DNA from 4 places in the Rhodococcus sp. OS5 genome. Region 4 is predicted to be linked to each of the others. Evidence: riboswitches for the same ligand, from Rfam matches in the RefSeq annotation. Region 4 holds a riboswitch; each other region holds the start of a gene.
What was found. Region 4 has a riboswitch for cobalamin ahead of metE (5-methyltetrahydropteroyltriglutamate--homocysteine S-methyltransferase). Riboswitches for the same ligand answer to the same signal wherever they lie in the genome.
Positions count from the first base shown of each region.

Region 1: it holds a riboswitch for cobalamin, as region 4 does, so the genes downstream of both, ACVZUB_RS05290 (FecCD family ABC transporter permease) here and metE (5-methyltetrahydropteroyltriglutamate--homocysteine S-methyltransferase) in region 4, are expected to answer to the same signal.
Region 2: it holds a riboswitch for cobalamin, as region 4 does, so the genes downstream of both, ACVZUB_RS09845 (ABC transporter substrate-binding protein) here and metE (5-methyltetrahydropteroyltriglutamate--homocysteine S-methyltransferase) in region 4, are expected to answer to the same signal.
Region 3: it holds a riboswitch for cobalamin, as region 4 does, so the genes downstream of both, ACVZUB_RS05815 (ABC transporter substrate-binding protein) here and metE (5-methyltetrahydropteroyltriglutamate--homocysteine S-methyltransferase) in region 4, are expected to answer to the same signal.

Region 1 covers NZ_CM166368.1:1,147,576-1,149,746, forward strand. The annotation lists gene ACVZUB_RS05280 (alpha/beta hydrolase) at 1-333, opposite strand, end outside; gene ACVZUB_RS05285 (TetR/AcrR family transcriptional regulator) at 386-994, shown strand; cobalamin riboswitch at 1,011-1,146, shown strand; gene ACVZUB_RS05290 (FecCD family ABC transporter permease) at 1,264-2,171, shown strand, end outside.
Region 2 covers NZ_CM166368.1:2,126,810-2,128,980, forward strand. The annotation lists gene ACVZUB_RS09840 (MMPL family transporter) at 1-857, opposite strand, end outside; cobalamin riboswitch at 929-1,074, shown strand; gene ACVZUB_RS09845 (ABC transporter substrate-binding protein) at 1,191-2,171, shown strand, end outside.
Region 3 covers NZ_CM166368.1:1,261,491-1,263,661, forward strand. The annotation lists gene ACVZUB_RS05815 (ABC transporter substrate-binding protein) at 1-942, opposite strand, end outside; cobalamin riboswitch at 1,001-1,181, opposite strand; gene ACVZUB_RS05820 (siderophore-interacting protein) at 1,223-2,080, opposite strand.
Region 4 covers NZ_CM166368.1:5,036,066-5,038,236, reverse strand. The annotation lists gene metE (5-methyltetrahydropteroyltriglutamate--homocysteine S-methyltransferase) at 1-1,281, opposite strand, end outside; cobalamin riboswitch at 1,441-1,665, opposite strand; gene ACVZUB_RS23415 (helix-turn-helix domain-containing protein) at 1,747-2,171, opposite strand, start outside.

The DNA of each region.
Region 1 (2,171 bases), 2.5 Mb from region 4:
TGCCTTCTCGGCCCGGACGAGATCGCAGAGGAGATCGACCCACTGCTCGTACCGGACGCCGGCGGGATCGGCTACGACGGTGTCGCCGTACAGCGGAAGGTCAGGGAAGAGGACTTCGGCTCCGAGTTTCACGCCGATCCCGGCGAACGGCCACAACGCGCCCGAGTAGCCGCCGGCGCCGTGGATGCCGAGAACACGAACCGGCGCGTCTGGAACCACGGCCCGTGCGACGTGGACGGTGTTGCCGTTCCACTCCCACCACGTCGGGGTCGGCGCCGGCATGTGGTCGGTGTACCGGTCGGGCATAAACTTCGAGTAATCGGCGCTGGTCACCTACACAATTCTCGGTATCGGCGTCGCGGCTGACAACTCGCATCGGAGGACCGTGTCGACTCGGCGGAAAAGGCCCTCCCAGCAGCGCTCGAGGGCTACCTACGACGCGATCCTGGAGGCAGCTACTCGCGTTTTCGCTTCGGAAGCCATGGCAGCGACCACCAACCGGATCGCTGACGAAGCAGGGGTGTCGGTGGGCTCGCTCTACCAGTATTTCGGCGACAAGTACGAGATCCTCTCGGAGTTGGCGAACCGTCACGTGAGTGCTGCGCGGGAGAGTTTTGCGCTCTGCCTTGCCGACATCGTCGAGCGTGAGCTCACCCCGGACGAGGCCGTGAGGATGTTGGTGGAGTGCGCGGTCGAAGTGAACAGTAAGCCGCGAGAGTTCTTTCACCTGCTCTACGATCAGGTTCCGCGTACGCGTGAGCTCATCGAGCAGGTCGAAGGAATGAATCGGCAACTGGTACTGGGTTTTTCGGATTACTTGCAGAGCCGCGGTTTCAGTGCGGAGGATGCGTTGCTGACATCGCGGCTGACTGTGACTGCCGTGGACAGCCAGGTGCATCGGGTTGTGCTGGAATCGGATTCACCCGAAGAACTTCGAGTGCGAACGGAAGCCGTCGTGCGGCAGACGAGATCGATGATCGCGTCGGAATCCTGATCCGGTGTGCGGAATGGTGACCACAGTCCGTTATGGTTCTGACGTCATCATCGAGGTAATGGGAAGTCGGTGCAATTCCGGCGCGGTCCCGCCACTGTGAGGTCGTCCCTGCGTCGACCGTAGCCAGATACCACCCTCGTTGACGTTGTGTCATGCCACGAGGATGGATCGGTCACACCATGAATGCTGTTGGCGGAGCTCTGTCTCCACCTACCCACCTGCCTCCGCCGAAGGCGGGTGCGCCGCGAGGACGGCTCAGTCCGGGTATCGTGCTGCCCGCTCTGCTGGTCGTCACCGTGCTCTCTGCTGTGTGCGCGTTGGCATTCGGATCCGAGATGCTCCCCGTGTCCACTGTGGTGGACGTGGTGCACTCGCGCTTCGGAGGCCCACCCGTCACGCGTTCCGAACTTGCGATCGTGTGGGGGATCAGAGCACCTCGGGTACTGCTCGGTCTGGCCGTCGGCGCTGGTCTTGCCGTCGCCGGCGCGGTGGTGCAAACCCTCGTCCGTAACGCTCTTGCCGATCCCCACCTGCTGGGAGTGTCGTCCGGCGCGAGTGTCGGTGCCACCGCCGTCATCACCACCGGACTGTTCGCCGGCGCGGGAGTGTGGGCGCTCAGTTTCGGCGCGATGATCGGGGCGTTGGGAGCTGCGATTCTCGTCTTCACCATCGCGACGCTGCAAGGCGGTATCACTCCACTGCGATTGGTTCTGACCGGCACCGTTACCGCATCCGCCCTGTCGGCGATCGCGAGTTTTCTGGTGCTGCGTACCAATGATTCCCAGGCCGCGCAGTCCGTATTGTTCTGGCTCCTGGGAAGTTTGGCCGGGGCATCCTGGGACAAGTTGTGGGCGCCGGTCATCGTTGTGTTCCTGCTGACGGCAGCGGTGTTCGCCCTGCACGGTTGGCTGGATGCGCTGGCGGCCGGACCGGACGTCGCGGCTTCGCTCGGTATTCCCGTCCGAACCCTGCGAAACGTGCTGTTCGGCGTGCTGGCAGCGTTGGTCGGCACGATGGTTGCAGTGTCCGGCGCGATTGCCTTCGTAGGCTTGGTCATACCGCACGTCACACGCATGCTCGTCGGAGCCAGACATCGAGTGGTGTTACCGGCGGCAGCACTGATCGGCGCGTCCTTCCTGGTGTGGGTCGACGTCGTGGCGCGGACCTCGTTGCGGCC
Region 2 (2,171 bases), 2.9 Mb from region 4:
AGCAGTAGACCTGAGAACATGACGGTGCGACCCGCCGTCAGAACTGTCCGCTGAGCAGCCGCTCCCGGGTCCGAGCCCGAATTCAGTTCTTCACGGAACCGACCGACCACGAACAGTCCGTAGTCGATGGCAAGTCCCAACCCGAGAAGAGAAGCGACGTTGATCGAGAACGAGGACACATCGGTGATCAGCGTGAGGATTCGCAGAACGGCCAAAGCGCTCAGGACACTGAGTACACCCACGAACACGGGCACGGCAGCGGCGACGATGCCGCCGAAGATAAAGACCAACAGCACCAGAGTGATCGGAATGGCGATGGCTTCGGCGACCACCAGGTCCTTCTCGAGCTTGGTGTTGAATGCGACGCCGACGACGGTGTTACCCGCGAATTGTGCCTCGGCACCTTCGACTTCGAGCTTCGGCAGGAGATCGGCGAAAGTGGCGGGCGTGACGCCCGAGTCCGGTGCCAACGTGATCGCAACGGCCGCCATGGATCCGTCGTTCGAGAGCAGGCTGGCCTTCGCTGCGGCGTCTGTTCCCCAATACGATTTCACCGAAGCGGTCGGCACTTCGGTTTTGAATTGGTCGACGGCGGCTGTCACTGCCGGCCCGATGTCGTCCAGAGTCTTGCCGTCCGTGGGCGAGTAGATCGCGATGATGTCCGGGGTCTGCGGTCCGAGATTGTCTTCGATGATGTCGGCGACCTTCGCGGAGTCGCTGCCCGGATCGATGAAGCCGCCCTGGCTGAGCTTGCCGAACACTCCGAGTCCCCACACCCCACTGATGAGAACTATCAGAACCGCGAGGCTCAGTACCCACCATTTCCGGGCGACGACGGTTTGGGCCCAGCGTGTCATGTATCAACTCCGGTGTGTGGGGGCGTCTGGCCAGATCGACTGTAGTGGGCGTTTGGTCTTGAATCGGAAACGTCATGCATACTGCTCGAAGCACTTGCAAGCCACGCGTGTGGGGGAAGCCGGTCCGAATCCGGCGCTGACCCGCAACGGTAGGTCGATTCTCGGTAGTCACCGAGTGTCGGCAAGCCCGATTACCCGCCGCGCGGTGTGCGACATCCATTCGTCGTGGTCTACGAAAAGGAAGTCCAGCAGGAGCTCTGGCCGAGGATCAGCGTGCGGGCGGAGTTGTCTGTCGGATTCTCATTCGTGGCTCAGAGCCCTTACGAGGTCCCCGTGTCACTTCAGTTCTCCCCGTCCCGCGCCGCCGCTGTTCTCATCGCGGTCGCCTTGGTTTCGGCAGGTTGTTCCAAAGGTCAGGAATCAGAGTCGGCGTCTGCTGCGGAATCCTTCGCACAGCCGGTGTCCGTGACCAACTGCGATCGCGAGATGACCTTCGATTCGCCGCCGCAGCGCATCGTGTCTTTGAACGGACACGTCACCGAAGCCCTCATCGAGATCGGCGCGGGTGATCGGATTGTCGGGCGGGCGTACAGCGACAACCCGCCAACTGCCGAGACCGCCGATGTATTCAACAAGATTCCCAGCCTTTCCGATACGTTCCCCAGCATGGAGCAGGTCCTCGACGTCGATCCGGACTTCGTGGTCGGAGGAATGACCAGTGCCTTCAACGAGAAGCAAGGCCGTTCCCGAGACGCTTTCGGCGAGCGCGGAATCAACACCTTCCTCTTCTCGGAATACTGTGGCACCGGTTTCCCCGACATCGGATTGCTCGAGAACGACTACACGCAACTCGGTCGAGTCCTGGGCGTCGAAGATTCCGCCCGCGAGGTCGCAGAGGAGATCAGCGATGGTCTCGATTCCGTCCGCGCTTCGGTCGGAGACGCGGCGCCGGTACCGACCTTCTTCTACGACAGCGGTGACCAGGTTCCGACGACCATCGGCGGAGTCGGCGTCGGTCAATTGGTCGCGGAATACTCCGGCGTCTCGAACATCTTCGCCGAAGGGACAAAGCCCTACATCGACGCATCGTGGGAAGCTGTTGCCGAGCGTGCACCCCAGGCAATCGTGGTCATCGACTACGGCGACAAGACCGCCGAGCAGAAGATCGACTTCCTCCGTGCCCAGCCGTTGATGGCGACCACCCCTGCTGTGCAGCAGAACCGGTTCGTCGTGGTTCCTCTCGCTGACCTGTTCGAGAGTTCACGGTTGGTGCGTTCGGCACAGACCATCGCAACAGCCTTCCATCCAGGCGCT
Region 3 (2,171 bases), 2.6 Mb from region 4:
CATCGTCGTTCCTTCGAGGATGATGTAACGCTTGTTCTTCACTGCGGTGAGCTTGCTGGCGACCGGGTCCGATTCGAGGAACGCGATCTTGTCTGCGGCACTGTCGCCGTCTCCACCGCGGTCGAGATCTGCGAGCACCAGCACGGTCGGGTCTCGATCGAGCACACTCTCCCAACCGATTTCGGGCCAATACTGCTTGTTGTCGTCGAAGGCGTTCTTCGCACCCACCGCGTCGGTCATGATTCCCGGTGCACCGCAGCACCCGGCGAAGTACGGAGTCTTCGTGGCTGCGTACCACCACGCCAGCGTCACGTCCTCAGCTCCCAGTGCCGCCGTGGCGGTGGCCGCGCGATCCTTCAAACTCTCGGTGAGCTCGACACCTTTGTCCTTGGCATCGAACAGTGTTGCCACGTCGTCGATTTCGTCGTACAAGTCGTCGAGCGTGAGGGCCTTGCTCTGCTCGGCATCCTGACCGGTGCACTCGCTGGGTGACTGATATGTCGCGACACCGAGGTCGGTGAACTTGATCCGGTCGGCGATGCCCTCCGAGGTGAACGTGTAGTTGAACGTCGTGTAGACCATGTCCGGTTCGCGTTCGAGGACACTTTCGAATGACGGGAACTCGGTGTCGAACGCCTGGACCTGACCACGCGCCTCGCGCAGTTCTGGGAGGACATCGTCATCGCTCATGGCGTACCCGGCCATCCGGTCCTGCACTCCCAGCGCGAACAGCATCTCTGCTGCAGGTTGATTTACCGCGATTGCCCGTTCGATCGGTCGCTCCACCGTGACGTCTCGGCCACAGTTCTGGACTGTCACGCGCGATTGTTCGGAAGAGTTGGATTGTCGGGCAGCACTGTCGTCGGAGGAGCAGGCAACCAACGACGCGCTCAACAGGGCAGCGACGGCGGCGGCGGGTAGGCGAAGTCTGGACAGACGCATGGAATCTCGTTCTCGCAGGGGCTCGTTCGCGGAGCCCGTTACCGTGTGAACAGGCGCCTGTTGACCCCTGCTGCCAGCCGGTATTCGGACTCGAGATCGCCCCACCCGAGCGCCTTCCCAGATTCTCATCCAGTGGCGTAAGCCCGGGCGGTCACCCTCACCGCTGCGCGTCAGTTCCGGATTCACACCGGATTCCCTGACCCCCTGTGTGGAGGTCCGCTGGCACAGAGGAACTTATCACCGCAGTGCACCGCCGGTCAGGTCGGCTGGTGTGAGGCAATCAGATCTCGATGGCCAGGTCGTCGATGTCGGTGAGGGTTCCGCCGTCGGCGAGGATGCGCTCGTAGTTCTCGCGTCGACGGAGGTCGATTTCGGTGTTGCTGACGCCCTCCTTCCAATATCCGAATATCGCGACGTCGTTTTTGTCGAGTCCGACGGTCGATCGAAAGTGCTTCCGGATTGCGCGCATCTCGTTGCGTTCACCGGCGCCCCACACGACGTAGCTCGCGGGATTGGCGAGCTCGCGTGCTCGTACCGCCAGTGGGCCGTCGGGCTCGGCCGGATCTGCGCTCACGCGGTGAAGCTCCAGGCCGGGGAGGGCGGGCAGTTCGGCGAAGGCGACCTCGTCATCTGTTGTGACCCAGCCGATTCCGACGACGTCGGTAGGCAACTGCTCGATGATCGAGTGCAATGCGGGTATTGCGGTGCCGTCCAGAAAAAGTGCGATACGTCGACCAGGAACATCAGGGATCAAGAAGTGTGGCCGCGGACCGGTGAGGCCGAAGGTGTCACCGACGGCCAACGCTGCTGCCCACCTCATCATCGGACTGGTCTGTCCGTGCAGGACCACATCGACGACGATCGATCCGCTCGCTGAATCGTAGGAACGCACCGTGTACACGCGCGAAGCGTCGTCGAAGGCCGGCCCGAGATTCATGCGTACGGTCACATTCGGGCGTGACCAGGTCGGATCGTCGGTCGACTCCGTCAAACGAGCCGTGATCCGCAGCAGGTGATCGCTCGGTCGCTCCAGTGCTTCGACGATCGCGAGAACGTCGTTGAGTCCGCGATTGTGGTCAGCGGTCCGTAGGACGGTCGTCGGGGGAGTTGTTGTGCGCGAGGCGTCTGCATGTGTCATCGACTGTGCTCCTGGATCGGGTTTTCGGGATGCCGCCAGGTTAGTGCTACCTAAGTCGAGCGAGTTGTCCAGAAGTGACATCTGATTACCT
Region 4 (2,171 bases):
GGGCAGCGGCGGCAGAGAAAGCAGTTCGTCCTGGGCAGCGCGACGTTCGGCGGCGGGCGCGCGACCGGTCGCCGAGTTCAGCACCGCGTCCAGACGGCCTCGAACACTCGCATCATTGAGTCTGCGATCGTCCTTGCGGGTCGACGCGGCCGCTCGTGCCAGAGCGAACTCGTCTTCCACCGACTCCCGGCCCTGTGTGAGAGCGGTTGCGAGAGTTACTACTTCCTTGACCTTCTCGGTGCCGAACGCGAGCCACGAGCGCAGGGCCTTGTCGACATCGGCTTCTGCGTCGAGAGTGTACGGAACGTGCAGCAGGGAGCACGATGTGGAGACGGCAAGATTATCCACGCTGCCCAACAGAGCACCCAACGTGCTCAGTGCCGAATCCAGATCCGACCGCCAGATGTTTCGTCCGTCGACCACGCCGGCGACGACCAGTTTGCGGGCGAGTTCGGGGACGGAGCCGATCGAATCCTGACCGGCCACCAGGTCGACGGCAAATCCTTCGACGCCGGTGGACGCAAGCGCGGGCAGCGCCTCACGCAGCGAACCGAAGTACGACGCCAACAGGATCGACGGCCGCTCGGACAGCGCTGAAAGCTGTTCGTACGCAGCGCGTGCCGCTTCGATTTCCTCGTCGGTGCGATCGCCTACGAGGGCCGGTTCGTCGAGCTGAACCCAGCTCGCACCGGCCTTCGCGAGCCGACCGAGTAGATCCGCGTAGAGGGGGAGTAGTTCGTCGAGTCGCGAGAGCAGCGGCTCGTCGGTGCCGACAGCCTTCGAGAGCAGCAGGAAGGTGACCGGTCCGATGACGACCGGGCGGGCTGCAATACCGTCGGAAAGTGCTTCTGCCAGTTCGGACAAGACCTTGGACGGGTCGAGTGCGAACGTGGTGGACGGCGAGATCTCCGGCACCAGGTAGTGGTAGTTGGTGTCGAACCACTTCGTCATTTCGAGCGGCGCGATGGTGTCCGTCCCACGGGCAGCGGCAAAGTAGCGGTCCAACGGATCGGCGACCGACGCGACGCGGTCGGGCAGCGCGCCGAGAAGAACTGCGGTGTCGAGCATCTGGTCGTAGAAGGAGAAGGTATTGACCGGGACGGAGTCGATGCCCAGGTCACGGAGGTCGGCCAAGCCCTGCCGACGGAGGTCACGGGCGACAGCCTGCAGGGCGTCGGCGTCGATGCGCCCTGCCCAGTAGCTTTCGGTTGCCCGCTTGAGTTCTCGATGAGGACCGATGCGCGGTGAGCCCAGCACGGTCGAAGTGAATGTTGTTGTCACGGAGTTTCTCCAGATTGCCAATGCATTGATGGCCACTGCCGGCAGACGGGTACACCTCACGAGACCCCGAGTTTCAGCGGGCAGCACTGCCCGCACCGCACACGAGGTCCGATGGAGATCTACACGCCCATTCCACGAGGCGGTGGACCGTCGGGCACGGCGTGCCCGACACAGTCGGCAGGTCTTCGGACTCGCGGGCACTCGATCGAGTTGGATCGAACCTACTGGCCGTCGCTTCCCAGGCGGATGCCCAGTGCACATGAACGGCGGTCGTTCCTGCTTACCGCTGCGGGACAGTCCCGGATTTTCACCGGGTTCCCTCTCACCCCGACAGCTTGCGCTGACGGAGCTTCGACGCCGGGACCGGTCTTCGGGGCTCCTCATGACCGTGCCGGGCGAACCAGCTGCATCGACCAGCATAAGGCCAACCCTCCCTGAGCAGTCAAGGAGAGTCGGCGAAGGGCGCTATGCGCGTGACATGTAGGAATTCGAGTCCGGTGGTACGCGCGGAAGATTTTCGGAGGACCGTAGATTCTCCGCCATTTCGACAAGCAGATCCTGTGAAGACGGTGAGAGGTCGACGACACGGGAGGTGAGGTTCCGCAGGCGCACGTTGTGCAGCTGTTCGAGGAGGGAGAGGTCTGCCTCGCCACCTGAGATCGCGGGCGGAGTGTGATCGGACGGGGCGTAGAAGTAGTCCGGATTGACCTTGAAGAAGTGGGCGAGGGCGGCAACCACTTCGGGTGACGGATTGGTTCGGACGCCGGTGCGCAGTTGCGACAGGTACGGCGTCGAGATACGGCAGCCGAACTCGGTCATGCCGCGAACGACCATCGCGTTGGTGACGTGAAAGTCGGCAGTCTCGAACAGCGAGTTCAAGCGATCGTTGA